Regions from separate parts of the Sideroxyarcus sp. TK5 genome, predicted to be linked through region 3. Evidence: predicted binding sites of a transcription regulator. Region 3 holds the regulator's gene; each other region holds the start of a gene.
What was found. The regulator sigma-54, encoded in region 3, starts transcription at its own class of promoters, with help from an activator protein. The targets are predictions, from matches to a motif close to TGGCACNNTTCCTGCT.
Positions count from the first base shown of each region.

Region 1: ACYPYQ_RS06220 (TorF family putative porin) is a predicted target of sigma-54. The motif match lies at 3,745-3,760, and genes of this name have one in related genera.
Region 2: ACYPYQ_RS01835 (4Fe4S-binding leucine-rich repeat protein) is a predicted target of sigma-54. The motif match lies at 5,205-5,220, and genes of this name have one in related genera.
Region 4: glnA (type I glutamate--ammonia ligase) is a predicted target of sigma-54. The motif match lies at 5,493-5,508, and genes of this name have one in related genera.

Region 1 is NZ_BAAHSJ010000003.1:75,222-82,618, forward strand. It holds gene ACYPYQ_RS06200 (N-acyl homoserine lactonase family protein) at 1-709, shown strand, start outside; gene ACYPYQ_RS06205 (hypothetical protein) at 786-1,061, opposite strand; gene ACYPYQ_RS06210 (ammonium transporter) at 1,154-2,548, opposite strand; gene glnK (P-II family nitrogen regulator) at 2,559-2,897, opposite strand; gene ACYPYQ_RS06220 (TorF family putative porin) at 2,942-3,688, opposite strand; gene ACYPYQ_RS06225 (accessory factor UbiK family protein) at 3,921-4,133, shown strand; gene ACYPYQ_RS06230 (YifB family Mg chelatase-like AAA ATPase) at 4,140-5,636, shown strand; gene ACYPYQ_RS06235 (bacteriohemerythrin) at 5,662-6,117, opposite strand; gene metH (methionine synthase) at 6,303-7,397, shown strand, end outside.
Region 2 is NZ_BAAHSJ010000001.1:357,910-365,306, reverse strand. It holds gene ACYPYQ_RS01870 (c-type cytochrome) at 1-80, shown strand, start outside; gene ACYPYQ_RS01865 (sigma-70 family RNA polymerase sigma factor) at 175-738, shown strand; gene ACYPYQ_RS01860 (zf-HC2 domain-containing protein) at 743-919, shown strand; gene ACYPYQ_RS01855 (AraC family transcriptional regulator) at 926-1,825, shown strand; gene ACYPYQ_RS01850 (carboxymuconolactone decarboxylase family protein) at 1,953-2,540, shown strand; gene ACYPYQ_RS01845 (peroxiredoxin family protein) at 2,546-3,418, shown strand; gene ACYPYQ_RS01840 (hypothetical protein) at 3,427-4,392, opposite strand; gene ACYPYQ_RS01835 (4Fe4S-binding leucine-rich repeat protein) at 4,389-5,171, opposite strand; gene ACYPYQ_RS01830 (N-acetyltransferase family protein) at 5,323-5,772, opposite strand; gene modC (molybdenum ABC transporter ATP-binding protein) at 5,790-6,863, opposite strand; gene modB (molybdate ABC transporter permease subunit) at 6,860-7,397, opposite strand, start outside.
Region 3 is NZ_BAAHSJ010000003.1:354,914-362,310, reverse strand. It holds gene lptC (LPS export ABC transporter periplasmic protein LptC) at 1-373, shown strand, start outside; gene lptA (lipopolysaccharide transport periplasmic protein LptA) at 357-950, shown strand; gene lptB (LPS export ABC transporter ATP-binding protein) at 952-1,674, shown strand; gene ACYPYQ_RS07615 (RNA polymerase factor sigma-54) at 1,704-3,128, shown strand; gene hpf (ribosome hibernation-promoting factor, HPF/YfiA family) at 3,146-3,469, shown strand; gene ptsN (PTS IIA-like nitrogen regulatory protein PtsN) at 3,521-3,976, shown strand; gene hprK (HPr(Ser) kinase/phosphatase) at 3,983-4,915, shown strand; gene rapZ (RNase adapter RapZ) at 4,919-5,755, shown strand; gene ACYPYQ_RS07590 (NusG domain II-containing protein) at 5,742-6,137, shown strand; gene ACYPYQ_RS07585 (Gx transporter family protein) at 6,118-6,657, shown strand; gene ACYPYQ_RS07580 (flavin prenyltransferase UbiX) at 6,654-7,253, shown strand; gene ACYPYQ_RS07575 (SDR family oxidoreductase) at 7,272-7,397, opposite strand, start outside.
Region 4 is NZ_BAAHSJ010000001.1:68,985-76,381, forward strand. It holds gene ACYPYQ_RS00345 (hypothetical protein) at 1-91, shown strand, start outside; gene ACYPYQ_RS00350 (alkaline phosphatase family protein) at 91-897, shown strand; gene ntrC (nitrogen regulation protein NR(I)) at 900-2,300, opposite strand; gene glnL (nitrogen regulation protein NR(II)) at 2,297-3,358, opposite strand; gene ACYPYQ_RS00365 (DUF4124 domain-containing protein) at 3,394-3,888, opposite strand; gene glnA (type I glutamate--ammonia ligase) at 4,006-5,421, opposite strand; gene ACYPYQ_RS00375 (cation diffusion facilitator family transporter) at 5,608-6,783, opposite strand; gene ACYPYQ_RS00380 (rhodanese-like domain-containing protein) at 6,864-7,316, shown strand; gene ACYPYQ_RS00385 (undecaprenyl-diphosphate phosphatase) at 7,384-7,397, opposite strand, start outside.

The DNA of each region.
Region 1 (7,397 bases), 280 kb from region 3:
TCGCGGACAGGGGCAGATCATCGAAGCACCTATCCTCGCCTACCTGATCGAGACCACGAACGGCCGCATCCTGTTCGATGTCGGCTGCGACTACGGCAAGATCGCCGAACCCAGGCAGCGCGCAAAATACTATGACGAGGAGACCTTCGCCTTCGGCGCACCGGACATGAAAGCGGAACAGCGCTTGCCCAACCATCTGGCCAGGATGGGGCTGACGCCGGCCGATGTGGATGTGGTGTTCCTCAGCCATCTGCATTTCGACCATGCGGGCGGGTTATGCGACGTATGCGGCAAGGAAGTGCACGTGCAACACGACGAGCTGCAAGCGGCACGCACCGACCTTGATCCGGCCTACTTCAGTGACGACTTCGCCGGCGACTATCCCTGGAAGGTGCAGCAGGGTGAGTACGAGCTGGTGCCGGGGGTGCGGGCGGTCTCTACACCCGGCCATACCGCCGGCCATATGTCGTTATGGATCGAGCTGCCAAAAGGCTCGCCGGTCGTGCTGTGCGGCGATGCGGCTGACCTGTCCGAGAATCTGGTCAAGGAGATCGCGCCGGGGTTGTGCTGGCAGGATCGCGAAGACCTTGCGCTGGACAGTATCCGCAAATTGAAAGGTTTGCAGCAGGCAGAACATGCCCAGCTGTGGCCGAATCACGACATCGAATTCTTCCGTACTTTGCAGCAGTTCCCGAAGTTCCACGAGTAACTGGCGTTCAATGCAGGTGGAAAACACGAAGGGCACCGTGAGGTGCCCTTCGTGTTTGTTGATGAGTTGCTGAGGCTCAGCGCAGGCTGGCGACGTATTTCGCCTCGGCCTTCACGGGTATCGGTACTTCGATACGCTGAGGCTTGGGCAACAGCGGATGCACGGCTTCTACGCGTTCAGCCAGCGCTAGCAGTTCTTCCGATCCTGCCGAGCGTGCCAGCTTGATCACTTCTTTTGCGTAACCTTCATCGGCGCACATCCATTCCACGTCGATGATGCGGTTGTGTTCGCGCCGCAACAGAACGTGGATGCGTCCGGCGAGGGCGAACAATCTTTCCATCTCTCCTGCCATTCCTTGCTCCTTGTTATGTTGTCGTCCCCGAAAAAAAGGGCACCTTCGCAGGTGCCCTTGAAATGGAGCCGGGAGGCTCCAGGGAGGAGAGGTTACACGTTGTATGCGCGCTCGCCGTGTGTCGCTGTGTCCAGACCTTCGCGCTCGTCTTCTTCCGAGACACGCAGACCCATGACCATGTCGACCAACTTGAAGCATACGAAGGCGACCACACCAGACCAGACGATGGTGATCAGCACGCCGGTGGCTTGCGTGATCACTTGTGCGCCCATCTCGTAGCCGTCGATGCCCACGCCGCCCAGTGCCGGCGATACGAAGATACCGGTGCCGATCGCGCCGACGATGCCGCCGACTGCGTGGATGCCGAACACGTCGAGCGAGTCGTCATAGCCCAGCGACTTCTTCAGGCCGGACACAGCCCACAAGCAGACCGGACCGACGATCAGGCCGAGGATGATGGCGCCCATCGGGCCGACCAGACCGGCAGCCGGTGTGACGGCGACCAGACCGGCCACTGCACCGGAAGCGATACCCAGCATGGAAGCCTTGCCGCGCAACATCTTCTCGGCAGCCATCCAGCTCAGTGCCGCAGCGGCGGTGGCGACGATGGTGTTCAGGAAGGCCAGTGCTGCACCGCCAGTGGCTTCCAGGTTGGAACCGGCGTTGAAACCGAACCAGCCCACCCACAGCAGGGATGCACCGATCATGGTCATCGGCAGGTTGTGCGGAGCCATCGGCTCTTTACCGTAACCGATACGCTTGCCGATCACGATCGCGCCCACCAGAGCCGCGATACCGGCGTTGATGTGCACCACAGTGCCGCCGGCGAAGTCCAGCGCGCCCTTCTCGAACAGGTAGCCGCCGGTTGCCCACACCATGTGTGCGATCGGCAGGTAGGCGAAGGTGAACCACAGTGCGGAGAACACCATCAGCGAACCGAACTTGATGCGCTCTGCGAAGCCGCCGATGATCAGCGCGGTGGTGATCGCCGCGAAGGTCAGCTGGAAGGCCACGAAGGTGAACTCGGGGATCACCACGCCGTCGCTGAAGGTGGCAGCGGTGCTGTCACCGGTCATGCCGGCCAGGAAGAACTTCGAGGTGTCGCCGATCAACCAGTTCATCGAGCCGCCGTCGCCGAATGCCAGCGAGTAGCCGTAGACCACCCAGAGGATGGAGATCAAGGCAAAGATGCCGAACACTTGGCTCAGAACGGACAGCATGTTCTTGGCGCGCACCAGGCCACCGTAGAACAGGGACAGGCCCGGAACGATCATCAGGATCACCAGCAGCGTGGACAGCATCATCCAGGTGGTGTCGCCTTTATCGGGAACCGGAGCGGGGGCCGCTTCGGCGGCAGGTGCTTCAGCAGGTGCCTCGGTCGTCGCCATCACAGCTTCGGCAGCAGGTGCCGCTTCCTCGGCGAACGAGGGGCTGACTGCGCCGAACAACACGGCCAGCAGCATGAAAGATGCGAGTACTTTTTTCATCATGCTCTCCTTAAAGGGCTTCCGGACCGACTTCGCCGGTGCGGATGCGGATCACTTGCTCGAGGTCGGATACGAAGATCTTGCCGTCGCCGATCTTGCCGGTCTGGGCGGCCTTCTCGATGGCTTCCAGCACGCGGTCCAACTGGTCGTCCTTGATAGCGGCTTCCAGTTTGATCTTGGGCAGGAAATCCACCACATATTCCGCACCGCGATACAGCTCGGTGTGGCCCTTCTGGCGACCGAAACCTTTTACTTCAGTGACGGTGATGCCTTGCACGTCCATGGCGGACAGTGCTTCACGCACTTCGTCCAGCTTGAACGGCTTGATGATTGCAGTGACCATTTTCATCATGTCTCTCCTTGAGAACGGGGCGGCAAGCCGCCCCGGGGTGATTACATCGCGTGCGATACGGATACGGCCAGGACGCCCTTGCCCCATTTGCCGCCAACTGCGTTGGCATAGGTCCATGCAGAACCGGCGTTCGTGCTGGTGTATGCCACGCCTACCACGTAGCCGGACAGATCCTTGGAAGCGCCCAGCTTGTAGTCGGTGTAGGAGTAGATGTCAGCAGACGAAGGCTTGAAGGTCTGCTTGCCGGCATGGGCGGACAGTGTGACGCCTGCATCTTCCAGGGTGTAGCTCGCATTCAATTCGAAGTAGCTGGAACCCTTGCCGTTCACGACCGTCAGGAAGTCGCCGAGGCTGTAGGAATACTTGGCGCTCAGGAACTGATAGCTGACGGAACCATAGATCTCCTGGGTGTCAGCCTTGGCAAAGCCGCTGGCAGCAGTGTAGTCGCCCAGATAGTTGTAGCGGACGAAACCAACGTCGTAACCGACATCGGAGGCTGTGCCGCGATAACCGACATAGGTATCCAGTTCCATGGTCACGCTACCCGATGCCACTGCGCCGCTGTCGGCGATCCAGCTCACGTTGGAACCCCATGCGCCGACATACACGCCGCTCTCGTGGGCGTAATCGATACCGCCTTGCACTGCAGGATTGTGAGAGTTCTGGGTGATGCCGCGGAAAACGTAGTCGCTGACAAAGCCGACGTTGGAAGAGAGGGTGGATTCGGCAGCAGCCGGCAGGGTAAAGGAAGCAGCCAGAGCAGCAACGAGCAGTTTTTTCTTCAACATGGTATTTCCTTTCATTAAGTTTCAAAGCGGGACAAGAGTATCCACGCCTTCCATACAGCAGCAACCGTGCCAACCTTTGAAAACCCTGTAACGGCGGGCTTTGTGACAATCATGTGAAAAACGGCGCACGCGTATGGTGCACCGAGTAAGCGCGGATATCGGCGGCGGCGCACAGTGTTGGTGCGGAGGTTTTTGGTACACTGCGGCCACACCAATGACAGGGAGATACATCATGCTGAACGCGAAGTTCTTTGAAGACATGTCGGCCAAACTGAATGAAGCCGTGGCCAACAGCCCGGCCAAGGATTTCGAGAAGAACGCCCGGGCCTTGCTGGCACAGGGTTTCTCCAAGCTCGATCTGGTGACGCGCGAGGAATACGAGGTGCTGGCACAGCGCTTGGACAAGCTGGAAGCGCGCTTGGCTGCACTGGAGTCCAACAAGTAACTCGCCATGAGCCTTGCTGTTCTATACAGCAGAGGTCTGTCGGGCATGGAGGCCGCGTTGGTCACGGTCGAAGTGCACCTTGCCAACGGGTTGCCGCAATTCACCATCGTCGGCCTGCCCGAGGCGGAAGTGAAAGAGAGCAAGGATCGCGTGCGCGCCGCCCTGCAGAACTGCCAGTTCGAATTCCCCGCGCGCCGCATCACCGTCAATCTTGCGCCTGCCGACCTGCCCAAGGAGAGCGGCCGGTTCGATCTGCCCATCGCCCTGGGCATCCTCGCCGCCTCGGGACAGATCCCCGCCGACAGGCTGGATGAATACGAATTCGCCGGCGAGCTGGCGCTGACCGGAGAGCTGCGTCCGATACGCGGCGCGCTGGCGATGACCTATCGTGCGGCGGACAGCGGGCGCGCCTTTGTGTTGCCGGAAGCCAATGCCGCCGAAGCGGCACTGGTGGACGATGCGGTGGTGTACCCGGCGCGTTCCCTGTTACAGGTCGCCGCGCATCTGGCCGGTCGCGAACCGCTGGACCGTTTCATCCCGCAGACGGAAGGCGTCGCACCGCACTACCCGGACATGCGCGAGGTGAAAGGCCAGTCCGCCGCCAAGCGCGCACTGGAGATCGCTGCGGCCGGCGGACATTCGCTATTGATGAACGGTCCGCCGGGCACGGGCAAGAGCATGCTGGCTGCGCGCTTCCCCGGCATCCTGCCGGCGATGACACAGGAAGAGGCTCTGGAGAGTGCGGCCATGCAATCGCTGGGCGGGGCTTTCGAGTTGAGCCGCTGGAAGACACGGCCATATCGTTCGCCGCATCACACCGCCAGCGCGGTGGCCCTGGTGGGCGGCGGCAGCAATCCGCGTCCGGGCGAGATCTCGGTGGCGATGCACGGCGTGCTGTTCCTCGATGAGTTGCCGGAGTTCGACCGCAGCGTGCTGGAAGTGCTGCGCGAGCCGCTGGAGAGTGGACGTATCACCATCTCACGCGCCGCACGCCGCGCCGACTTCAAGGCGCAGTTCCAGCTCATCGCGGCGATGAACCCTTGCCCCTGCGGCTATCTCGGCCATTACAACGGCAAGTGTCGCTGCACGCCGGATCAGGTGGCGCGCTATCGCGGCAAGATCTCCGGCCCCCTGTTGGACCGCATCGACATCCAGATCGAAGTGCCTGCCGTGCCGCAGGAAGATCTGTTGAAGCAGGCGGACGGCGAAGACAGTGCATTGATACAGCAGCGTGTCGAGGCGGCACGCCAGCGACAGTTGGCGCGGCAGGGCAAGCCCAACGCCCACCTCTCCGTGACCGAGATCGACGCACACTGTACGCCGGATGCGCAAGGCGAAGCATTGTTGCGTCAGGCCATCACCAGATTGAACCTGTCCGCGCGTGCCTACCATCGCATCCTCAAAGTGGCGCGCAGCATCGCCGATCTGGCCGCGAGCACAGACATCCAGACCGCACACATCGCCGAGGCTGTGCAGTACCGGAGGATGGACAAGGCCGGGTAGTGTGACGACTCGGGTGCTGCGGTGCCTACCCGAACAATCTCGCGAACAGGCCGCGTTTCTGCGCTACGAAATCCTGCTTCTGCGCCAAGTAGGCTTTAACGGATTCCACGTAGTCGTTGTCATCGCGTTTGATGTGGTTGAACAGCCAGGTCACCAGCAGGCTGTTCAACGCCTTGACGATATCCTCGCCCTGCTCGGCACGCCGCTGGAACTCGGCGACACGCTGGGCGAACAGATCGTGCACTTTCCTGTGGGAGGCCAAAAAAGGGTATTGGGCCTCTTCCTGCAGACTCTCCTCGAAGCCGAAGTGGGAGATGGTGTAATCGACCAGGTCATTGAGTAACCAGGAGATCTCTTCATTGGACATCCCGTTCGAGCGGGCGTCATCCAGCTGGTTGATGTACTCGACGATACGGCGGTGCTGCTGGTCGATGACATCGATCCCGACATTGAGCTGATCGGTCCAGATGAATTTGGCCATGGGTCCTCCTGTGAGCCGTGGGGCGAATAAAGTCACACTGATAGTAGTGGCATTCATCAGGGGCGGCAAGACGAGAACCCTCCAGAAACGACATGCGGCAAGCCTGAAGCGACAGACGGCGTCCAGCCCGGAAGGCCCGTGCATACAGGGCGCATGATAGAATCCGCCCTCGTTTCCAGAGCCTAATGACCATGGTCCACCGCATAGAAGAACTCCTCCAGCAACGTATCCTCATCCTCGACGGTGCCATGGGCACCATGGTGCAGCGCCACAAGCTGACTGAGGCCGACTATCGCGGTGAGCGCTTTGCGGACTGGCACCGCGACCTCAAGGGCAACAACGACCTGCTGGTCATCACCAAGCCCGAGGTCATCAAGGGCATCCATTGCGAATACCTGGCGGCGGGCGCGGACATCATCGAGACCGATACCTTCGGCGCGAACGCGACCACGCTGAAAGCCTACGGCATGGAGGTGCTGAACTACGAACTGAACAAGGCCGGGGCGAAGCTGGCGCGCGAAGCCTGCGACGAGTACGCCACGCCCGACAAGCCACGCTTCGTCGCCGGCGTGCTCGGCCCGACCGACAAGACCGCGACCATCTCGCCCGACGTGAACGACCCAGCGGCACGCAACATCACCTTCGACGAACTAGTGGACGACTATGCCGAAGCCACGCGCGGCCTGATGGATGGCGGCGCCGACCTGCTGCTGATCGAGACCATCTTCGACACGCTGAATGCCAAGGCCGCTGTCTTCGCGGTGCAGCAGGTGTTCGAGCAGCGCGGCACGTCGCTGCCGATCATGATCTCCGGCACCATCACCGATGCCTCCGGCCGCACGCTGACCGGCCAGGTGACCGAAGCCTTCTACAACTCGCTGGCGCACGCCAAGCCGCTGTCCATCGGTCTCAACTGCGCACTGGGCGCGGAGGAGTTGCGCCAATACGTTGAGGAGCTGTCGCGCGTCGCCAACTGCTATGTGTCGGCGCACCCCAACGCCGGCCTGCCCAACCCGCTCGCGCCGACTGGCTACGACGATACGCCGGAGAACATGGCCGGCCACATCAAGGAATGGGCCGAGAGCGGCTTCCTCAACATCATCGGCGGCTGCTGCGGCACCTCGCCCGATTTCATCAAGGCCATCGCCGAAACGGTGAAAGACATCGCGCCGCGCCAGATTCCCAAGAATCCGGTGGAATGCCGCCTGTCCGGGCTGGAGCCGTTCAACATCGGTGACGACTCGCTGTTCGTCAACGTGGGTGAGCGCTGCAACGTAGCC
Region 2 (7,397 bases), on a different contig from region 3:
ACCCGTGCGCGGCGAAGAACCCCTGTGCTGCACGCAATCCATGTGCAGCGGCGAATCCTTGTGCAGCGCAGCAACATTGAAGAGCCGAACTGCGATCGCACCCGCCGCGACCCGGCGGGTGCTTTGCATTTTGGCGGGTGTTACCATGCGACAGCCCTGCCCTACGGAGTCTGAATGAGCGCCATCGATCCCGAAGACCTGCAACAGCACCGCAGCTATCTGGTGCGTTACGCCATCCTGCAATTGCGCGATCCGCATCTGGCGGAGGATGCCGTGCAGGAGACGCTGGTCGCGGCCATCGAGAGCCGCAGCAAGTTCACGGCACAATCATCGCTGCGCACCTGGCTGGTCGGCATCCTCAAGCACAAGATACTGGACATGCTGCGCAAGCGCGCACGCGAGCCGCAACTGAACGTGGCCGAAGGCGAGGATGAGCACGAGCTGGTCGATGCGCTGTTCAAGGAGAACGGGCGCTGGGCGACTCCGCCGCAGACCTGGAACGAGCCCGAGCAATCGATGGAGAACACCCATTTCTGGGAAGTGTTCGAGCAATGCAACCGGCACATGCCGCTCAACAGCGCACGCGCCTTCATGATGCGCGAGTTCATGGAGATGTCGACCGAAGATATCTGTCAGGAACTCTCCATCACCACGACTAACTGCTGGGTGATCCTGCACCGCGCGCGGCTGGCGTTGCGCGAGTGCCTCGATCTGAACTGGTTTGGAAATGCGAGGTGACCATATGCTGGACTGCAAACACAACACCGAACTGTTATCGCAATCGCAAGACCGCCCGATCACCTGGCGCGAAAGGTTGGCGATGCGCATGCACCTGATGATGTGCAAGGGCTGCCGCAATTTCGAGAAGCAGCTCGCCTTCATCCGCAAGGCTGCGCGCGAACTGCCGCGCAAGCTGTAAAGACTGATGAGCGCGACGCCGCAACAGCTCAACGAATTTCTGCGCCGCCTGCATCTGGGCTCGGAGGTGTATTACGTCGGCCAGTTGTGCGATGCCTGGCACATGTCCACGCCCGGCGGCTCTGACGCCACCACCTTCCATCTGGTGTGTCACGGCGAGGCATGGATACATATGAAGGATGGCAGCGAGCCCGCGCACATGACAGCGGGCGACATCGCCTTCTTCCCGCACGATGCGGCGCACACCTTCAGCGCCCAGCGAGTCATTCCGCAACAGCCGTTCGATTACTCGCACCCCGCGCCGCTGGATGTGCATGCCCCCGGCAGCGGCCTGCTGTGCGGACATCTGCGGCTACCCGCGCATATCCGCCGCCTGCTGCTCGCCTCCTTTCCCGAGTTCATGCTGATCCGACCGGATGCAAGCCCGGTCGGCCGTCAGATGCGCAGCCTGATCGAGATGATGACCGAGGAAGCGACCCGCAACGAGCTGGGTGTGACCGCGATCCTCGATCGCCTGTCGGATACATTGTTCCTGTATGTGATCCGTCATGCGCTGCATGTGGAACCGAAACTGTCTCCGCTGCTGGCGACGTTGTCGGACGACCACCTGCGCCCCGCCGTCGCGGCCTTCATCGATGCGCCCGCCGAAGCATGGACAGTGGAACGCATGGCCGGTCTCGCCTGCCAGTCACGCTCGGCGTTCTCGGAACGTTTCACGCAACTGGTCAGGATGCCGCCCATGGAGTTCGTCGCGACATGGCGCATGCAACTGGCCAGCGGCATGCTCGCCGACGGCAATGCCAACATGCTGGATGTCGCCATGAAGTGCGGCTACGAATCGGAAGCCGCTTTCCGCAAAGCGTTCAAACGCATCATCGGCATTCCGCCCGGCAAGGCACGCGGCTGACCAGCCGCATCGCCTGCCTGGACGATCAGACACAAATCACCTTCTGGCGGTCATGGAGGCAAACCCTCCGCTTCCTGACAATGGGCTCAGGCAACAAACCGTTGCTCAACCAACTCAGGAGACCGTCATGAACCCGTTCAAACTGCATAACCTCGCGACCGCACCGGTTGCCGCCGTGCCCATCCTTGAGGCCGCCAATAAAGGCTTGGGCTTCATCCCCAATCTTTACGCCCATCTGGCCGAAGCGCCGACCACCCTCGAAGCCTATAAGAACCTGGGTGCCCTGCTCGAAAAGAGTTCGCTCACGCCCGCCGAGCAGCAAATCGTACTCATCTCCGTCAGCGTCGAGAACGCCTGCGCCTATTGCGTGGCGGCCCACTCCTTCCTTGCGCGCAACATGGTCAAGGTCGCCGACAACATCATCGCTGCCCTGCGCAGCAGCCAGACTTTGCCGGACGAGAAGCTGAACGCACTGTCTGTGTTTGCCAAGGCCGTGGTGCACAAACGCGGCCGGGTCGGTGGTAGCAGGGAGTTGAACGATTTCCTTGCGGCGGGCTACACCCAGCAGAACGCGCTGGAAGTGATACTCGGCGTCAGCATGAAGACGCTCAGCAATTATGCCAATCACCTGACCGACACGCCGTTGGATGCCGCCTTTGCCGGCGAAGCGTGGGAAGTGCCGGGTCAGCCCGCTTGCAACACTCACCAGGAGTAAGCGCCATGAATCTGCTCAAGTCGATTTTCATCAGTAACTACATGATGGCGATCATGGGCATCACCGGCTATGCGGGATGGATGCTTTATCAGGGGGCGGCCGCGATGGCATGGACGGGTGTGCTGCTGACCACCGTACCTATCCTGTCGGTGATCATGCGCGCCATGCTGCTCAAGGATCTGGCGCGTACCAGCGCACATTTCCCCCTGCTCAATCTGCTGGGAGTGGCCGGAGTCGGAGCCGCCGGTTTCGCCTGGTCGGTACAAGGCGCGGACGGGCTGGCGCCTGCGCTGGCCGCTGCCGCATGGGGGGCGTTCCTGTTATATGCCTACTGGTTCTCGGTTTACGGCGGACGCACTGCGAACATGAAGCTGGTGGTCGGTGCGCCGTTGCCGGACTTTTCGGTGCGCAATACCAAGGGGGAGATGGTCAACTCGCGCAGCCTGACCGACAAGCCAGCCATCATCATCTTCTACCGCGGCAACTGGTGCCCGTTCTGCATGGCGCAACTCAAGGAACTGGCCGAACGCTACAAGGAGATCAACCGGCTCGGGGTGCGCATCGCCATGATCTCGCCGCAACCGCACACCAACACGGTGGGGATCGCGAAGAAGTTCCACATCGAACTGTCGTTCGAGTTCCTGACGGACGAGGACAACGCGGCCGCCCGCCGACTCGGCATCGAGCATCCACACGGCTTGCCGATGGGGATGCAGATGCTCGGCTACGACAGCGACACGGTGCTGCCGACCGTCATCATCACCGACAAGAACGGCAAGATCGTGTGGACGCACGAGACGGACAACTACCGCGTGCGCCCGGAGCCGGACACGTATCTGGAGGTGCTACGCAAACACGGTGTGGTGGCCGCGGTCTGAGCGGCGCTTCAAACCGAATACGGCGCCGCCACCCAGCTCTTCACCAGCGCCGCTTCGGTATCCGGCAAGTAACTGAATCCCGCTTCGAGATCGCGCGCGACGGCATAGGCGATCTTGGGCGGTGTGAATGTTCCGGCGACCAGATGGAAATACCAGGCCGAGGGATAACCCGCCGCGCGGTCGAAGGCCTGCAACTGGTTCAACATCTCCACACCCGACAATTCGACGTTCCACTGGAACGGCTTGAGCGTGCGCGCCTTGCGCGACACCAGCGAGGCGGAGACGACGGGGTTGCGATAACGGTCCTGATGCTCGCGCAGGGCGACGATCCAGTGGTCGCTGAAGTGACCGCGCGACGCGGCGCTGCTGTGCGACCACTCGGCAAGCAGACGCGGCAGACCTGCATCGCGCCCTTCGGCCATCGTCACTTTGGCGAGGGTCTGGCGCATGTCGAGCATGCGGCGGAACTGGTAGCGCGGCGCGCCGACGGGCTGGGCCTGCAATTCCAGCGGGCTCAAAGGCTCGACGAGTTCCTGCAGATCATCGGGCAGGTTGTCGGCATCGAACAGCTTGCGGTCCAGCACTTCCTGCAACTCTTCCACTTCCATCTGCAAAAAATCCGCCGCGCCGGGGCCGTAGGCCGCTACGAAATAATGCGTGCTTCCCGAATGGCGCGTCACCTGCAGGTCGCTGTCCGCATAGCGTTCGATGAGTTCATTCATGTCGCCGCCGCATGCTTCCAGACTGGCTTTCGCCCACGTTTCGAGGCTGTCCGCAAAACGCTTGCCGTCGGCCTTGATGACGCCGCCGGGCCGGTACCAGCCGCCGCGGTTCAGCGCATAGCGAAAGTTGCAGTCAGTGCAGATGCGGTTGGCCGTTTCCAGCAAAGCGGCATGATGCGGACGCGGCGGGATGGCTTCCGCCTCTTCCGCCAGTTTGCGCAACATCTTTTCATCGGGTGTGTGGATACTCATAGCTCATCTCCCAGCAAAAAATCATTCAAGCGTTCGCGCACGGCGGCGCGCACATCCGGTTCGGCGTCGTCCACCATCTCGGCGATGACTTCCAGCGGTGCGCGCTGCACCGCTTCCAGACGCACCAGCCAGTCGTCGTCCGCGAGCAGTTTCGCCGCGTCGTCCGGCAGACAGCGCTGCGCGACGATGCGGCGCACTTCCGCGTCGCTGTCTTTCAGCATCATGCCCAAGGCAAAGGACGGCAGCCGCCGCGCCACTTCCTTGCGCACTTCGCGGTCCTCGTCGCCGGCCATGTTCCGCAACTGCCCGTGCGGCAGGCGCTTGGCGACCTGCAGGCGCACCAGATAGTCCACGTCGGCCATCAGCGCGTTCAATCTTTCCGGCGCCACACGGTTCGCCGCCGTCATGCGCACCTCGCGGTCGCTATCGTGCAGGTAAGCGTCCAGTTCATCGACCGGCACACGGCTCACCACCACGCGCCGCACCACTTCGTCCGCATCGCGCGGCAATCGTCGCACGACCTCCAGCGGGGCATAGCGCGCGGCGATGGCGCGGCGCTCCCAGAAATGATCGTGCAGATAACCCTCGGCGAACTGCGGGTTGCGCCGCAAAAAACGGTCGATCTGCCGCCCGCTCTGCGCGGTCACGCAGATATCGCCCGGCACGCAACGCGCCTCGGCCAGCAATGCGCGATGCGGACAAACCGAGCAATCGGCCAGCGCGACCTCCGCCAAAGGCGAGCCCCCGGAATGATGTTCCGACATGTTCAGGACCTTCAAAGATGACTCCGCAATGAACCCGGGGGAATGATGAGCAACCACCGTGCCAAAATGGTGATGCGGCTGATATGCCAGTAACGGCGGGGGGTTGCGCTTCCGAATGGGAGCCGGAGGTGGAAATTTTGTAGCGATTGCGACAAACAATGTGGCGCTACAGCTTCCTGCGCAACACAGTCATGTTTGAATCGCCAAAACCGAGTTTGCGGTAGAAATCCAGCGCTGGCTGGTTGTTGCGGTCGGCCAGCAGCGTGATGCGCACGATGCCGCGCAGCTTGGCCCAGTGCAGCACATGCTCCACCAATTGCCGCCCCAACCCGCCGCCGCGGTATTCGCGGCTGACGATCACATCCTCCAGCAGCAAGGCGCGTCCGCCTTCCGCCGTGCTGATGGTGAACAACGCGTTGGCCATGCCCGCCACCTTGCCGTCCACGCGCAACACGAACAGCTTGCCCAGCTCGGGTTCGTCGAGGATGGTGCGCAGGCCGCTGATCTGCTTCTCGCGGTCCGGCTTGAAATCGCTCTCCAGCGTGAACAGCTCGGCGAGCAGGTCGGCCATATAGGGCAAGTCGGCGGCAGTGGCGAAACCGATCTCAGTCATCATTCAAACTCCGTGATCCATCAATTCATCAAGGCGACACTCTTCACTTGCGCGCACACAAACATCCCGGCAACCAGGCCAAGATGGTCGCGCGAACGGCGCGTGATGCGCGCCAGCAGCCTCTGCGACTCGCCCACCTTCATCAGTACCACCACCTTGTCCGGCCCTTCGTCGCGTATCTCTTCGATACGCGCGTTGAGGATGTTGTTGATGCTCGACCCCTGCGGTGCCTGCGTGGCGATGCTCACATCGCGCGCCAGCACACGGGCGCGCACCGTCGTGCCGAAGGGTTGCTCCACCCTGCCCACCCACAGTTGCCCGCCCGCAAAATCCAGCCGGGTCAAATGATACTTCTCATCCTGTTGCGCCACCGCCGCTTCGATCACCGCGCCAGCATCGTCGAAATGTGCAGTGGGCAGGTCGAGCCGCGCGAGCGTTTCGTGCAACTCACCGCTGGCGATGACGCGGCCTTTTTCCAACAGTACCAGATGGTCGGCCAGCCTTGCCACCTCGTCCATCGCGTGGCTGACATAGAGCACGGGAATGTTCAGTTCGCGGTGCAGTCGCTCCAGATACGGCAATATCTCCTGCTTGCTGTTGCTGTCGAGCGCGGAGAGCGGTTCGTCCATCAGCAGGATGCGCGGGCTGGTGAGCAGCGCGCGACCGATGGCGACGCGCTGGCGTTCTCCGCCGGAGAGCAGTGCCGGGTCTTTGCGCTCGATGAGTCGGCTCAGGCCCAGCCATTCCACCACCTGCTCCAGCGGCACTTTGCGCTCGGCAGGGGCGATGCGTTTGAAACCGTATTCCAGATTGGCGCGCACCGACAGGTGCGGGAACAGGCTGGCTTCCTGGAACACATAACCCAGCGGGCGTTTATGTACCGGCACAAAGGTAGTCTCGTTCTGCCAAGTCTCGCCGTTCACCTGCAACGTGCCATGCGCGCGCTCCAGTCCCGCGATGCATCGCAACAATGTGGTCTTGCCGGAACCGGATGGGCCGAACAGGGCGGTGACACCGACGGCTGGCGCATTGAAGTTCGCATCCAGCGTAAAACTTTCGCGCTGCAGTGCAAAGCGGGCTTGAATTTCGCTCATTTGGTCACCTTCGATATCTGACCGCCTGCGAGATACAAACCGAGCAGCACCAGGAAAGAGAACAGCACCATGCCGCCCGAGAGCATATGCGCCGCCGACAGCTCCATCGCCTCGACGTGGCCGTAGATGGCGACCGAGAGTACGCGCGTCTCACCGGGAATGTTGCCGCCCAGCATCAGCACCACGCCGAACTCGCCGACGGTATGTGCGAAAGCAAGGATGATGGCGGTGAGAAAACCCGGACGCGCCAGCGGCAACGCCACGCTGATGAAGCGATCCCACGCACTCGCGCGCAAGGTCGCAGCCACTTCCAGCGGACGCTGGCCCATCGCCTCGAAGGCGTTCTGGATCGGTTGCACGGCGAACGGCAGCGAGAACAGCACCGAGCCGATCACCAGACCGGCAAACGAAAAAGGCAACCTGCCGAGATTCAAGGCGCTGGTCAGCTCACCCACCGGCCCGTTCGGCCCCATCACCAGCAGCAGATAGAAGCCCAGCACCGTGGGCGGCAACACCAATGGCAATGCCACTGTG
Region 3 (7,397 bases):
GGAAAAGATGTGGCACTACCCGGATGATGACACGACCCACATGAAAACCCCCAGCCTGACCAGCTTCTTCAAGGACCATGCCCCCACCCGGATCGACGCGCAAAGCGGCATGCTCAGCAGCAAAGGCGAAGAGGTAAAGCTGCATGAGGATGTCCACATATTCAGACCGGGGAGATCGCCGGCACAGGACCAGCACTTCAATACCGAATATCTGCGCGTACTGCCGGACGATGGCTGGGCGGAGACGAATTTCCCGGTGTTGATGTTCGACCGTTACAACACCATCCATGCCGTCGGCATGGAGCTGGACAACGGGGCACGTACCGTGAGATTCCTGCAACAAGTCCGAGCCGTCCATGAAAAGAACGACTAAGCAGCTGCTGCTCATCCCTTTCCTGCTCTGCGCCCCAAGCGTCATGGCGGAACAGGCAGACCGCGACAAACCCGTGCATCTGGAGGCCAATCAGGTACTGATAGACGACGCGCGCCAATTCAAGAGCTTTGAAGGCCGTGTCCAGTTGATACAGGGAACTTTGAACATTCAGGCAGACCGCATAGATGTTCGCGAGGACAAGGACGGCTATCAACACCTCACCGCCATCGGGCATCCGGCCAAATTCCGCCAGCGCTATGAGGGCAGCGAGGAGTATGCGGAAGGCTACGGCGAAAGGATCGAATACGACACCCGTGCCGAGACCGTGGACTTTTACGACCGCGCCCGCGTCAAGCGCGGACAGGACGAAGTCCAGGGGGCGCACATCACCTACAGCACCAAGACGGAAGTGTTCAGCGCGCGCGGCGATGAAGCTTCACAAAAGACCGGCAACGACCGGGTGCGCGCCGTGATACAACCCAAGCGGGACAAATCCCCGGCTGCATCCGCCCCGGCAAGCACACTGACCATACAACCCAGCGAGAACCTGTCCACCCCTGCCTCGCAAAGACACTGACATGAGCGAACTCCGTACCGAATCCCTGAAGAAGACCTACCGTGCCCGTACCGTGGTGCAGGATGCCTCGCTGCATGTCAGCAGCGGCGAGGTGGTCGGTCTGCTGGGCCCGAACGGCGCGGGCAAGACCACCACCTTCTACATGATCGTCGGCCTGGTCGCCGCCGACGGCGGAGAGATCACCATAGACGGCGAAAAGGTCACCCATCTGCCCATCCACAGGCGCGCACGGCTGGGTCTTGCCTATCTGCCGCAGGAGGCTTCCATCTTCCGCCGCATGACCGTCAGCCAGAACATCGAGGCGGTGCTCGAGCTGCATGATTATTCCCCGGAAGAGCAGTCGCAGCGTCTCGAAGCGCTGCTGAACGACCTGCACATCACCCACATCCGCAACAACCCGGCGATCAGCCTCTCCGGCGGCGAGCGGCGGCGCGTCGAGATCGCGCGCGCGCTGGCCACCGACCCGCGCTTCATCCTGCTGGACGAGCCCTTCGCCGGCGTCGACCCCATCGCCGTGCTGGACATCCAGAAGATCATCCGCTTCCTCAAGGAGCGCGATATCGGCGTGCTGATCACCGACCACAACGTGCGCGAGACGCTGGGCATCTGCGACCGCGCCTACATCATCAATGCCGGCTCGGTGATGGCGGAAGGCACGCCGGAGGAAATCATCTATAATGAGGGCGTGAGGAAGGTGTATCTGGGCGAGAACTTCAAGCTATAAGAAGCGCCGCCCCTCACCAGACACCCAAGATGAAACCCGCTCTCCAACTCCGTCAATCCCAACAGCTCCTGCTCACACCGCAGTTGCAGCAAGCGATCAAGCTGTTGCAGCTCTCCACATTGGAGATCAATCAGGAAGCCGCGCGCCTGCTGGACGAGAACCCGTTGCTGGAACGGATAGACGACACCGCCAACCAGACCTACAGCGGCAGTAATGACACTGGCACGCAGGTGACTGAACGCACGGAAAGCTCGGCCACCGAGAGCCCGGCCAACGACGAGACGCCGGAGTGGGGTGAACAGAACTTCAGCCATGCGGCAAACAGCAGCCCGGATGACGAGGATGACGGTTATCAGGAAGTCGCTTCCGATCGTCCCAACCTGCGCGAGCATCTGCTTTGGCAGCTGAACATGAGCCTGCTGGACGAACGCGACAAGAAGATCATCGGCCTGCTCATCGACGCACTGGACGAGAACGCCTACCTGGCCCAACCCCTGGAAGAGATCGTGGAGATCTTCCCGGAGGAGCTGGATATCACGCTGGACGATCTGGAGACCGCGCTGGTGCAGTTGCAGCATCTGGATGCGCCCGGCATCGGCGCGCGCGACCTGCGCGAATGCCTGACGCTGCAGCTTCAGGCGATCCCCGAAGACGTGCCGGGACGGGATATGGCCTTGCGCATCGTGGGCGAACATCTGGACTTGCTGGCCGCACGCGACTTTTCCAGGCTGAAACGTCTGTTGCGTTGCGATGATGATGCCTTGCGCACCGCGCAGGATCTGATCGTGCATCTGCAACCCAAACCCGGTATGGCATTCGAGCATCGTGCGGCCGACTATGTGGTGCCAGATGTGCTGGTGGAGAAGGTCGGCGGTATCTGGAAGGCACGCCTCAATCCTGAAGCCATGCCGCGCCTGCGTATCAACCAGGTCTATGCCAACATCCTGCAGCAGCGCGGCGATGCCAGCGCGCAGGGCATGGCGACGCAGTTGCAGGAAGCGCGCTGGTTCATCAAGAACCTGCAGCAGCGTTTCGAGACCATCCTGCGCGTGGCACAGGCCATCGCGCAGCGTCAGCGCCAGTTCTTCGAGCACGGCGACATCGCCATGCGGCCGCTGGTGCTGCGCGAGATCGCCGAGCAGCTCGAACTGCACGAATCCACCATCTCGCGCGTGACCACACAGAAGTTCATGCTCACCCCGCGCGGCATCTACGAATTCAAGTATTTCTTTGGCAGCGGTCTGGCCACCGATGCGGGGGGGGCTTGTTCTTCCACCGCCATCCGTGCCCTTATCAAACAGATGGTTAGCGAGGAAGATACTCGCCAACCCCTGTCCGATAGCCGCATGTCTGAAATCCTGGCACAGCAGGGCATTATCGTCGCCCGCCGTACCGTGGCAAAATACCGGGAATCCATGAACATCCTCCCGGTCAACCTTCGTAAATCACTCTAACCATAAAGGAGCAGGCCATGAACCTCAATCTCACAGGACGCCACATGGAGATCACTCCCGCGATCCGCGAACATGTGATCGGCAAACTGGACAAGGTCAAACGCCATTTCGACAATGTGATCGACGTGAACGTCATCCTTTCCGTCGAAAAGCTGCAGCAGAAGGCAGAAGCCACACTCAACATCAGCGGCAAGACGCTGTTTGCCGAGTCCGAGGACAGCAACCTGTACGTCGCCATCGACGCCCTGATCGATTCACTGGATCGCCAGGTGCTGAAGCACAAGGAGAAGTTCGAAGCACGTCGCCACGACGATTCGGGCAAACATCAGGCAGCAGAGTAAACCGGACGAGGCAGCGACACACGCTGCCTCGTTTCAATTTGGTGAATCAGCATGAGTCTAATCAGCAAGATATTGGCCCCCGACTGCGTGATGCTGGACAGCGAATCCTCCAGCAAGAAACGCGTCTTCGAGCACGTGGGCATCCTGTTCGAGAACACGCTGGGCATCGCGCGCAGCCAGGTGTTCGACAGCTTGTTCGCGCGCGAGAAGCTCGGCTCCACCGGACTGGGACAGGGAGTGGCGATCCCGCATGGTCGCGTCAAGGGTCTGCGCGATGCGGCGGCCGCCTTCGTCAAGATGAAGACACCCATCCCGTTCGATGCACCGGACGGCCAGCCGGTGAAATTCATCTTCGTGCTGCTGGTGCCGGAGCGCGCTACCGACCTGCACTTGCAGATACTGGGCGAACTGGCCCAGATGTTCAGCGAACAGGCCTTCCGTGATCGTCTGGAAGCGACCGACGACCCGACCGAGATGCATCAGCTGTTCAACGACTGGAACCCCTGATCCGCCGTGGCCCAGGTCAATATCAGGCAGTTGTTCCGCGACAAACAGGAGCGCCTCGGGCTCACCTGGGTCGCCGGTGACGGCTCCGAGCGCACGCTCGACAGCGAGACCGTCAACGCCTCCAACTGGGGACTGATCGGCCACCTGAACCTGGTGCACCCGAACTGGATCCAGGTGTTGAGCAATACCGAACTGGACTATCTGCATGATCTCTCTCCCGCCGATCTGGCAACGTCGCTCGCAGCCCTTGACCGGCAAAAACCCTCCTGCCTGATCGTCGCCGGCGAGACCGAGATCCCTAAGGGGCTGATCGATTTCGCCAACCGCACCGAGACGCCGCTGTTCCATTCGCCGCTGGGCAGCGTCCACCTGATGTGGATGGTGCGCCACTACATGGTCAAGGCGCTGGCCGATTCCGCTTCGCGCCACGGCGTGTTCCTGGACGTGCTGGGTGTCGGCGTGATGATCACCGGCGACAGCGGAGTCGGCAAGAGCGAGCTGGCACTGGAGCTCATCACGCGGGGCAACGGCTTGGTCGCGGACGATATCGTCGACCTGTTCCGCATCTCGCCCGAGGCACTGGAAGGTCGCTGCCCGGATCTGCTGCGCGACCTGCTGGAGGTGCGCGGGCTGGGTATCCTGAACATCCGCACCATGTTCGGCGAGACGGCCGTGCGCCGCAAGAAGAGCCTGAAACTCATCGTGCATCTGTATCGTCCGCCGCACGACGACCTGAGCAAGCTGGACCGTCTGCCGCAATCCGGCAAGGAAGACATCCTCGGCGTCACCATCAGCAAGGTCGAGATACCGGTGCTGGCTGGCCGCAACCTCGCCGTGCTGGTCGAAGCCGCCGCACGCAACTTCGTTTTGCAGCAGCGCGGCATCGACACCATGCAGGAATTCATCGCGCGGCAGGAACAGCAACTCTCGGGAGACTGAGCCATGCAGCTTATCCTGATCAGCGGCCTTTCCGGCTCGGGCAAGAGCGTCGCCCTCAAGACCCTGGAGGATTCCGGCTTCTATTGCGTGGACAACCTGCCCGCGGAACTGCTGCCCGCACTGATCCAGAACCTGCGCGAAACCGGCAACACCCGCGTCGGTGTCAGCGTCGACGTGCGCAGCGGCGGCAGTGTGCACTCCCTGCCGCAGCACATCGACGCGCTCAAATCGCAGAGGGTGGATGTGCATCTGCTGTTCCTCGATGCGCAGACCGACACGCTGGTAAAACGTTTCTCCGAGACGCGCCGCCTGCATCCGCTGAACGATGGCGTGCGCACGTTGCCGGAATGCGTGGCATACGAACGCGAGTTGCTCACCGAGATCGCCAGCATCGGACACCGTATCGACACCAGCGAACTGGGTGCCAATGCCCTGCGCGCGTGGGTCAAACAGTTCATCGTGCTCGACCGCGCGCGCCTCACTTTGCTGTTCCAGTCGTTCGGCTTCAAGCACGGCATCCCGCTGGATGCCGATCTGGTATTCGACGTGCGCTGCCTGCCCAATCCGCACTACGATCCGGTGCTGCGCCCGTTGACCGGACGCGATGCGCCGGTGATCGATTTCCTGCAGAACACGGCTATGGTCGACAAGATGTACGACGACATCCGCCGTTTCGTGGAAGACTGGTTGCCCAACTACATCGCCGACAACCGCAGCTACCTGACCGTCGCCATCGGCTGCACCGGCGGGCAGCACCGTTCGGTCTATCTGTCCGAGCGTTTGGCCAGGCACTTCCAGTCACAGCAACAGGTGTTGGTGCGCCACCGTGAACTCTCATGAGTTGCACCGCCCCTTCCTGCGCGACCTGAGACCGGGCGACTGGCTCACCCTGCTGGCAGGCGGGCTGTGCATCATCCTGCTCTCCGGCAAGGTGTGGAACGGCGGCCTCGCCGACACCGCCGTCATCCGTAGCGGCGGCAAGATATTCAGCTCGGTCCCGCTCTCGCGCGACCAGCGCATCGAGGTGCCCGGCCCGCTCGGCACCAGCATCATCACCATCGAAAAAGGCAAAGCGCGCATCAGCAGCGACCCCAGCCCAAGGCAGTATTGCGTGCGACAGGGCTGGCTGGAACAGTCCGGAGAGATCGCGATATGCCTGCCGAACGAGGTCAGCGTGGAACTGACGGGCGGGCAGAAAAAATATGACAGCCTCAACTATTAAACTGAGCACCACCGCCGAGGATCACCACCTCGCCAGGATGGCAGCGGTCGCACTCGGCCTGACCGTGCTGGAGAACGCCATCCCATCGCCATTGCCCGGTGTCAAACCGGGGCTGGCCAATATCATCACGCTCATCGTACTGGCCCGTTTCGGCTGGCGCGCAGCGGTGTGGGTGTCGTTGCTGCGCGTGGTCGCCGGCAGCCTGCTGTTCGGGAATTTCCTTGCGCCGGGATTCTTCCTGAGTTTGAGCGGTGCGCTATGCAGTCTGGGCATGCTCGCGCTCTCCGTCCGCTTGCCACAACGGATGTTCGGCCCGGTCACGCACAGCGTACTCGCCTCGCTCGCCCACATCACCGGGCAGATGGCTGTGGTCTATCTGTGGCTCATCCCGCACAGCGGCATCGCCTACCTCATTCCCATCTTCGCCACTGCCGCGTTGGTATTCGGTACCGTGAACGGATTGGTCGCGGCGAGATTCATGGATAATGACGACAGTCATGTTCCGGAAATCAAGTCATGAAGACCATCACGCTCGCCTTCACCGGTGCTTCCGGCTTGCCCTACGGCATGCGCCTGCTCGAATGTCTGCTGCAGGGCGGGCAACGCGTGCATCTTGTTTACTCGCAGGCGGCGCAGATCGTCGCCAAGCAGGAACTGGACTTCACCCTGCCCGGCCGCCCGCAGGATGCGGAGCATCTGTTCAAAGAGCGCTTCGGCAGTTTCAGTGGTGAACTCAAAGTGTTCGGCATCCAGGACTGGTACGCCCCCATGGCCTCCGGCTCCAACCCCGGCGACGGCATGGTGGTCTGCCCCTGCACCATGGGCACGCTGGGCAAGATCGCCGGAGGTATCAGCGACGACCTGATCTGCCGCGCGGCCGATGTGATGCTGAAGGAAAAGCGCACGCTGATACTCGCACCGAGGGAAATGCCATTCTCCGCCATCCATCTGGAGAACATGCTCAAGCTGTCACATGCGGGTGCGGTCATCATGCCACCCAATCCGGGCTTCTATCATCATCCACAGAGCGTGCAAGCGATGGTCGACTTCGTGGTGGCGCGGATACTGGATCACTTGGGGGTGGAGCAGAACTTGATAGCGAAGTGGGGCGAGTGAACGCGCCTAGTCACCGGATCATTTTTTCAGCGCATCCCCGACCGTCGGATAAAGCAATCTCACCTGCAGCTCGCGCTTCATCCTGACGTTACTCAAGCGCCGCGACTCCGCCATGAACGACCACATCGCCGGGGATACCGCCTG
Region 4 (7,397 bases), on a different contig from region 3:
TTTCCGTTTTGCCGATCCGGGCAAGAACCGCACACGCAAAAAGGTGCAGGACGATACGTCCGCGCCGGCCTCGAACGACAAGGAAAGATGATGAGATTCGTGTCCGGGCTGCTCCTGCTTTGCGCGGCAGCGCAGGTGCAGTCAGCCGCCTTGCCGCGGCCCGACCACATCGTCATCGTGATCGAGGAGAACAAGTCGTACTCGCAGATCATCGGCAATCCCGACGCACCCTATATCAACGCGCTGGCGCAACGCGGTGCGCTGTTCACAAACTCGCACGGCATCACCCATCCCAGCCAGCCCAACTACCTGGCTTTGTTCAGCGGCAGCACACGCGGCATCGGCAGCAATACCTGTCCGCTCGATCTGTCCGGTGACAATCTCGCCAGTGCCTTGCAGGAAAAAGAGCTGAGCTTCATCAGTTATTCGGAATCGATGCCGACGACCGGCTACCCGGGGTGTCGCTACGGCGCGTATATGCGCAAACACAATCCGGTGGCGAACTGGAAGGAACTGGCATCGGCGAACCAGCCGCTGACTGCCTGGCCGCGGGACTATACGAAGCTGCCCACCGTCTCTTTCGTCGTGCCAGACCAGCGCCACGACATGCACGATGGCAGCATCGCGCAGGGCGATGCATGGTTGAAACAGAACATCGAAGGCTATGCGCAATGGGCGATGGACAACAACAGCCTGCTCATAGTCACTTTCGACGAGGACGATGGATCGGAAGGGAATCGCATCGTCACTTTGTTCGTCGGTCAGATGGTGAAGCCGGGCAAGTATGCACAGCGTATCGACCACTACAGCGTGCTGGGCACCATCCTGCACATGCACGGCCTGCCGGGACTGAACGAGAGTGCCCGCGCGGAAACGATTGGGGGCGTTTGGCGCTAGGGTTACTCGCCGTCCCCGTCCAGACCCAGCTCCTGGATCTTGCGCGTCAGCGTGTTGCGGCCCATGCCGAGCAGCGTGGAAGCTTCGATGCGGCGTCCGCCGGTGTGTTGCAGCGCTTGCGTGATCAAGGTGCGCTCGAATTCCCGGGTGAGCGCGTCGAGGATATGCGGCTCACCGCGCTGCAACATGAGTGCAGTCTGCTGCGCCAGCAAGGCATGCCAATCCCCGCCGACGGGTGCGGAGGATGAGGCGGCACGCCATTCCGCCGGCAGGTCGGCGATCTCCACCAGCTGCGTCGGCGTCATCACCGTCAGCCAGTGACAGAGGTTCTCCAGTTGGCGCACGTTGCCGGGGATGTCCTGCGCGGCGAGATAGTTCAGCGCGGCCTCGCTCAGCGTCTTCTGTTCAACGCCCAACTCCTTCGCGCTCTTCTGCAGGAAATACTTCGCCAGCAGCGGGATGTCTTCGCGGCGCTCGCGCAGCGGCGGCAGACGCAGGCGGATCACGTTCAGGCGGTGGAACAGGTCTTCGCGGAACAGCCCCTGTTTCACGCGCTCATCTAGGTTCTGGTGCGTGGCCGCGATGATGCGCACGTTGGCCTTGATCGGCTGGTGGCCGCCCACGCGGTAGTAGTTGCCGTCCGACAGCACGCGCAGCAATCGCGTCTGCAACTCGGCCGGCATGTCACCGATCTCGTCGAGGAACAGCGTGCCGCCCTCGGCCTGCTCGAAGCGACCGTGGCGTGTGGTGTTGGCACCGGTGAACGCGCCTTTCTCGTGCCCGAACAGTTCCGATTCCAGCAGGTCCTTGGGGATGGCGGCAGTGTTGATCGCGACGAAGGGCTTGTCGGCTCGCGGGCTATGGCGGTGCAGCGCGTGCGCCACCAGCTCCTTGCCGGTACCGGATTCGCCGTTGATGAGCACGGTGGCGTTGGATGCAGCAAGCCGGCCGATGGCTCGGAACACCTCCTGCATCGACGGGGCATGGCCGAGGATGTCTGGTGCCTCCGTGCTTTCCACGCCGTTGCTCTGCTTGCGCTGGCTCTGCGCCAGCGCGCGGCGGATCAGCTCGACCGCATGGTTCACATCGAAGGGCTTGGGCAGATACTCGAACGCGCCGCCCTGGAACGAGGACACCGCGCTCTCCAGATCGGAATAGGCGGTCATGATGATCACCGGCAGCGCCGGGTATTCGTTGCGCAGCGTCTGTAGCAGGTCGAGGCCGGAGCTGCCGGGCATGCGGATGTCGCTGATCACCATCTGCGGCAGGCTGTGCGGCAATTCGGCCAGCGCCTCGTCGGCCGAGGCGAAACTCTTGTATTCGATCTCCTCGCGCGCCAGTGCCTTCTCCAGCACCCAGCGGATGGACTTGTCGTCATCGATGATCCAGACAGGTTTAGTCATTGCTGTTTTTCCATGGAAGTGAGCGGCAGCATCACCGTGAAGCAGGTGCGCCCCGGTTCGCTGTCGAATTCGATACTGCCCTGATGCTGGCTGACGAAATCCTGCGCCAGCGTGAGGCCCAGGCCGTGCCCGTCGGCCCGCCCAGAGACCAGCGGGTAGAAGATCTTGTCCTGCAAATGATGCGGGATGCCGGGGCCGTCGTCGATGATCTGTACCGAGATGGCCAGCCGGTGGCGCTTCTTCATCAGCGTCACCTGGCGCGAGATGCGCGTGCGCAGGATGATCGTGCCCTTGCCCTGCATCGCCTGCGCGGCATTGCGCACGATGTTCAGGATCACCTGGATCAGCAACGCCTTGTCGCCGTCCAGATCGGGCAAGCTCAGGTCATAGTCGCGCTGGATGGTCAGGCTGTCCGGCAACTCGGCCATCACCACACTGCGCACGCGCTCCAGTACCTCATGGATGTTCAGCGCACTGAAATGGGGCGTGTGCTGCGGCGTGAGCAGGTTCTCCATCAGCGAACGAAGCCGGTCCGCCTCCTGGATCACCACCTGCGTGTATTCGCGCAGTGCCGGTTTCTCCAGTTCCTGCTCCAGCAGTTGCGCGGCACCGCGGATGCCGCCCAGCGGGTTCTTGATCTCGTGCGCCAGATTGCGCAACAGCATGCGGTTGGCCTGCGTCTGGTCCAGCATCTGCTCCTCGCGCGCCAGCTTGAGCGGGCGTTCGATGGGGTGGAATTCCAGCATCAGGGCATAGTGCGGCAGCTGCAAGGTGTTGACCGTGCAACTCAGATGCAGCTTCTGGTTATGGCTGTGCGTACCCAGCAGCAGGTCGTGCTCGATGTGTGATGAACGGTTAGCCAGCGCTGACTGGATCGCGCTGAACAGTTGTTCGGTATGTGTGAAAGCGAACTGCAACGGATGACCGATGAGATTGCTGTGGCTCACCGCGAACAGATGCTCCGCAGCCGGGTTCAGATATGCGATGCGCGACTGGTCGTCGAGCAGCATCACGGCTGTCGACAGGAAATCCAGTGTGGGGAGCGGGGCGCTGGTCATGTCATTAAAAGAGCAGAAAACATGCCAGCGTCAGGTCACTTGAGATTGTCGATCTCGGTCTGTATCGCCCGCAGGTTGTTCTCGTGCATGCGCACGTTCTCCTGGGCGGCCTGGATGCTCTCTTCGTATTTCGCCATATTGCGGTAAGTCTTGCCGTCCGCGCCGGTGTAGATCTGCGGCGTATCCTCTGCCACCTTCAACTGCGCGCGTGCATCCTGAAGTGCCTGCCGCTCGCTGGCCATCTCGTCCTCCAGGATGCGCAGTCGCTTGTCGTCGCGACGCTTCTGCGTCGCGTTGTCCACGCGCGGGAAAGAGGACTCCTCGCTTTCGCGATTGCGTTCTTTGGCAACGGCTCTGGGCGCGGGCACGGTCGGCAAAGGTTCCAGTTTCAACTTCTGCGCGCCGCGGATCGGCTCGCTGGAATAGGTGACGCGACCATCCTTGTCCACTCGCTTGTAGATCTCTGCGTGGGCGGTGCTGCTGGCGGCAGTGAAGACGGCGCACAACAACAGCATGCGGGTTGGCTTCATGGGGTGTCCTCTGGATGCGATGGGGGAAGTATAGGGTAAGGTCAGGGGTGAGACAAACCGCCCAAAAACAAACGGAGCCGCGAGGGCTCCGTTGTTTTGCGGCAAGTCGCGAACGACTTAGATGCTGTAGTACATGTCGAACTCGACCGGATGGGTCGTCATGCGGATCTTGTTCACTTCGTCCATCTTCAACGCGATGAAGGCGTCGATGAAGTCGCTGGAGAACACACCGCCACGGGTCAGGAACTCGCGGTCCTTGTCCAGTGCTGCCAGGGCTTCGTCCAGGCCGGCCGCCACGGTTGGGATCTTCGCATCTTCTTCCGGCGGCAGGTCGTACAGGTTCTTGTCAGCAGGATCGCCGGGGTGGATCTTGTTCTGGATACCATCCAGACCGGCCATCAGCAGTGCGGCGAAGCACAGGTACGGGTTCGCAGTCGGATCCGGGAAGCGGGTCTCGATGCGGCGTGCCTTGTCGCTGGCGACGTGCGGGATGCGGATGGAAGCGGAACGGTTCTTGGCGGAGTAAGCCATCTTCACCGGCGCTTCGTAGTGCGGAACCAGACGCTTGTAGCTGTTGGTGCCCGGGTTGCAGATCGCGTTCAGTGCCTTGGCGTGCTTGATGATGCCACCGATGTAGTACAGCGCTGTCTCGGACAGGCCGGCGTAGCCGTTACCCGCGAAGGTGTTCTTGCCGTCTTTCCAGATCGACTGGTGCACGTGCATACCGGAACCGTTGTCGCCAACGATAGGCTTGGGCATGAAGGTGGCAGTCTTGCCGTACTGGTGCGCAACGTTGTGCACGATGTACTTCAGGGTCTGTGTCTGGTCGGCGCGCTTCACCAGCGTGGAGAACTTGGTGCCGATCTCGCACTGGCCTGCAGTCGCCACTTCGTGGTGATGCACTTCGACGGGGATGCCGACTTCTTCCAGCAACAGACACATCTGCGCGCGGATGTCGTTCAGGCTGTCCACCGGAGGAACCGGGAAGTAGCCGCCCTTCACCATCGGACGGTGGCCGGTGTTGCCGCCTTCGAACTTCTCGCCGGTAGACCATGCAGCCTCTTCCGAATTGATCTTCAGGAAGCAGCCGGACATATCCACCTTCCACTCGACGGAGTCGAAGATGAAGAATTCCGGCTCGGGGCCGAAGAAAGCGGTGTCGCCGATGCCGGTGGACTTCAGGTAGGCTTCAGCGCGCTTGGCGATGGAACGCGGGTCGCGGTCGTAGCCCTTGCCGTCGGTCGGCTCGATCACGTCACAAGTGATGACCAGGGTCGGCTCGTCGAAGAACGGGTCGACATAAGCGGAATCCGGATCCAGCATCAGCAGCATGTCGGAAGCCTGGATGCCTTTCCAGCCGGCGATGGAGGAACCGTCGAAGGCGTGGCCGTCTTCGAACTTGCTCTCGTCCACGGCGCTGACCGGCACGCCAACGTGCTGCTCCTTGCCGCGGGTATCAGTGAAACGAAGGTCGACGAATTTGATGCCTTGTTCTTTGATCAGCTTCAGAACGTCGGCGGCTGTTTTGGACATACTCGAATCTCCCAGGAAATTAAAAACAAAAGTCAGTAAGGCGAACCGTTTGATTGGTACGGGTCGAAAAAAGCAGAAACTGTGCCATCGCCGGATATCCAGTCAGGCGAGCATTGTGCCATATATCAAGGGAAATGGCGGGCAACGTACACGCCCAAAAACAGGGCGTTCCGAAGGCGACGCGCACTATTTTGGTGCGGAAATCTGAAACACCTTGATGCGCTTGAAATAGGGGTCGTCGGCGACGATGGCATCGCACTTCGCCTGCAACATCCCGGCATCGACCGCCAGCGGAAGAAGCAACTCGGCCTCGATCTTGCCGTTCAGGTAATGCAGCACGAAACGCGTGTCCGGCGGCAGCTCCATTTCAAGGCGCTTCTGCAGATGCATCAGCAGCAGATGGCGCTGCGGTGTATGGGCATTCGGCTTGGACTTCACATCATCCTCCGGGTCGATATGCACCATCACATCCATCACATGGTGGCTGTTGAGCACGGCGGCGCGCGCCGCCTCCGCGATGTAATGCCCTTCCGACACGCTGATGTAGGGATCGACCATGATGTGCGCGTCGACCAGCGCGTTGTCCGCCATCTTGCGCGTGCGAAGTTCGTGCAGGCCCAGCACGCCCGGCACCGATTTGAGCGTGTTGCGGATGGCGCGCACCTCTTCGGCCTCCAGCCCGGTATCCACCAGCTCCAGCATCGCATCGCGCGCGAACTGGAAACCCATGTAGGCGATCATCACCCCCACCACAGCCGCAGCGATCAGGTCGAGGAAGGTATAGCCCAGCAGGTTGCCCGAGATCCCCACGATCACCACCAGCGAAGACGCCGCATCGGAGCGCGCATGCCACGCGTTCGCCACCAGCATCTGCGAACGCACGCGTTTCGCGATGGCCAGCATGTAGCGGAACAATATCTCCTTCGCGGCCAGAGTGAACAGCGCCACATACAATGTGTAGACCTGCACCGGCTGCACCTGCTCGGGATGTTGCAGGCGCAAACCCGCCGAGATCAGCAGCGCGATGCCGACCGCCCCCAGACTCGCACCGAGGATCAGCGAAGCCGCCGTCTCGATGCGCGCATGGCCGTAGGGATGGTTCGCATCGGCGTGCTTGTTGCCGTGACGGTTCGCGAACAGCACGAGGATATCCGCCAGCAGATCGGAGAGCGAATGCAGGCCGTCTGCGATCAGCGATTGCGAGCGACCGAAATAACCGCCCACCAATTGCGCCACAGTCAGGAACAGATTGACGAGGATGCTGACCCAGGTGCTCTTGCGCGCCGCAGCGAAGCGCTCGGGATGAGCGGGTTCAAAGGCGGCCGACTTGTCGTGGCCATGTGCGTGCGTGTGATTTTTCATCGCTGTTGGGATAGTATGCAGACGAGCGCGCAGGATAGCATCCGCGCACCGAACCTTAAACAACACAGACACAAAGGTATATGGGAAAGATCACAGAAATATTGACGACAGCACAGAACCGCGCAAAGGATCTGGGCCTGCCGTACGAAGGCGCACTCACGCCTGAAGAAGCGAACACCATCTGGCAGAGCGCCCCCGGTGCCAAACTGGTCGACGTGCGCACCCGCGCCGAGATCGACTGGGTCGGCAAAGTGCCGGGCGCGGTCGAGATCGAATGGCTGAGCTACCCCGGCATGAAACCCAACCCCAACTTCATGGCCTCGCTGGAACAGCAAGTGGACAAGGAATCACTGGTGCTCTTCCTGTGCCGCACCGCGCAACGTTCACACATGGCTGCTGCACTCGCCACGCAGAACGGCTACGCCGATTGCTACAACATCCTCGAAGGCTTCGAAGGCGACAAGAACAGCAGCAACCAGCGCAACAAGCTGAACGGCTGGCGCGCAAAAGACCTGCCCTGGGAACAGGGTTGACCACACGCCGTTCGTGCTGCGCTAGCCGAAGTATGAACGCAAGAAATGCCCGCTTCGGCGGGCATTTTTACGGATGCGACC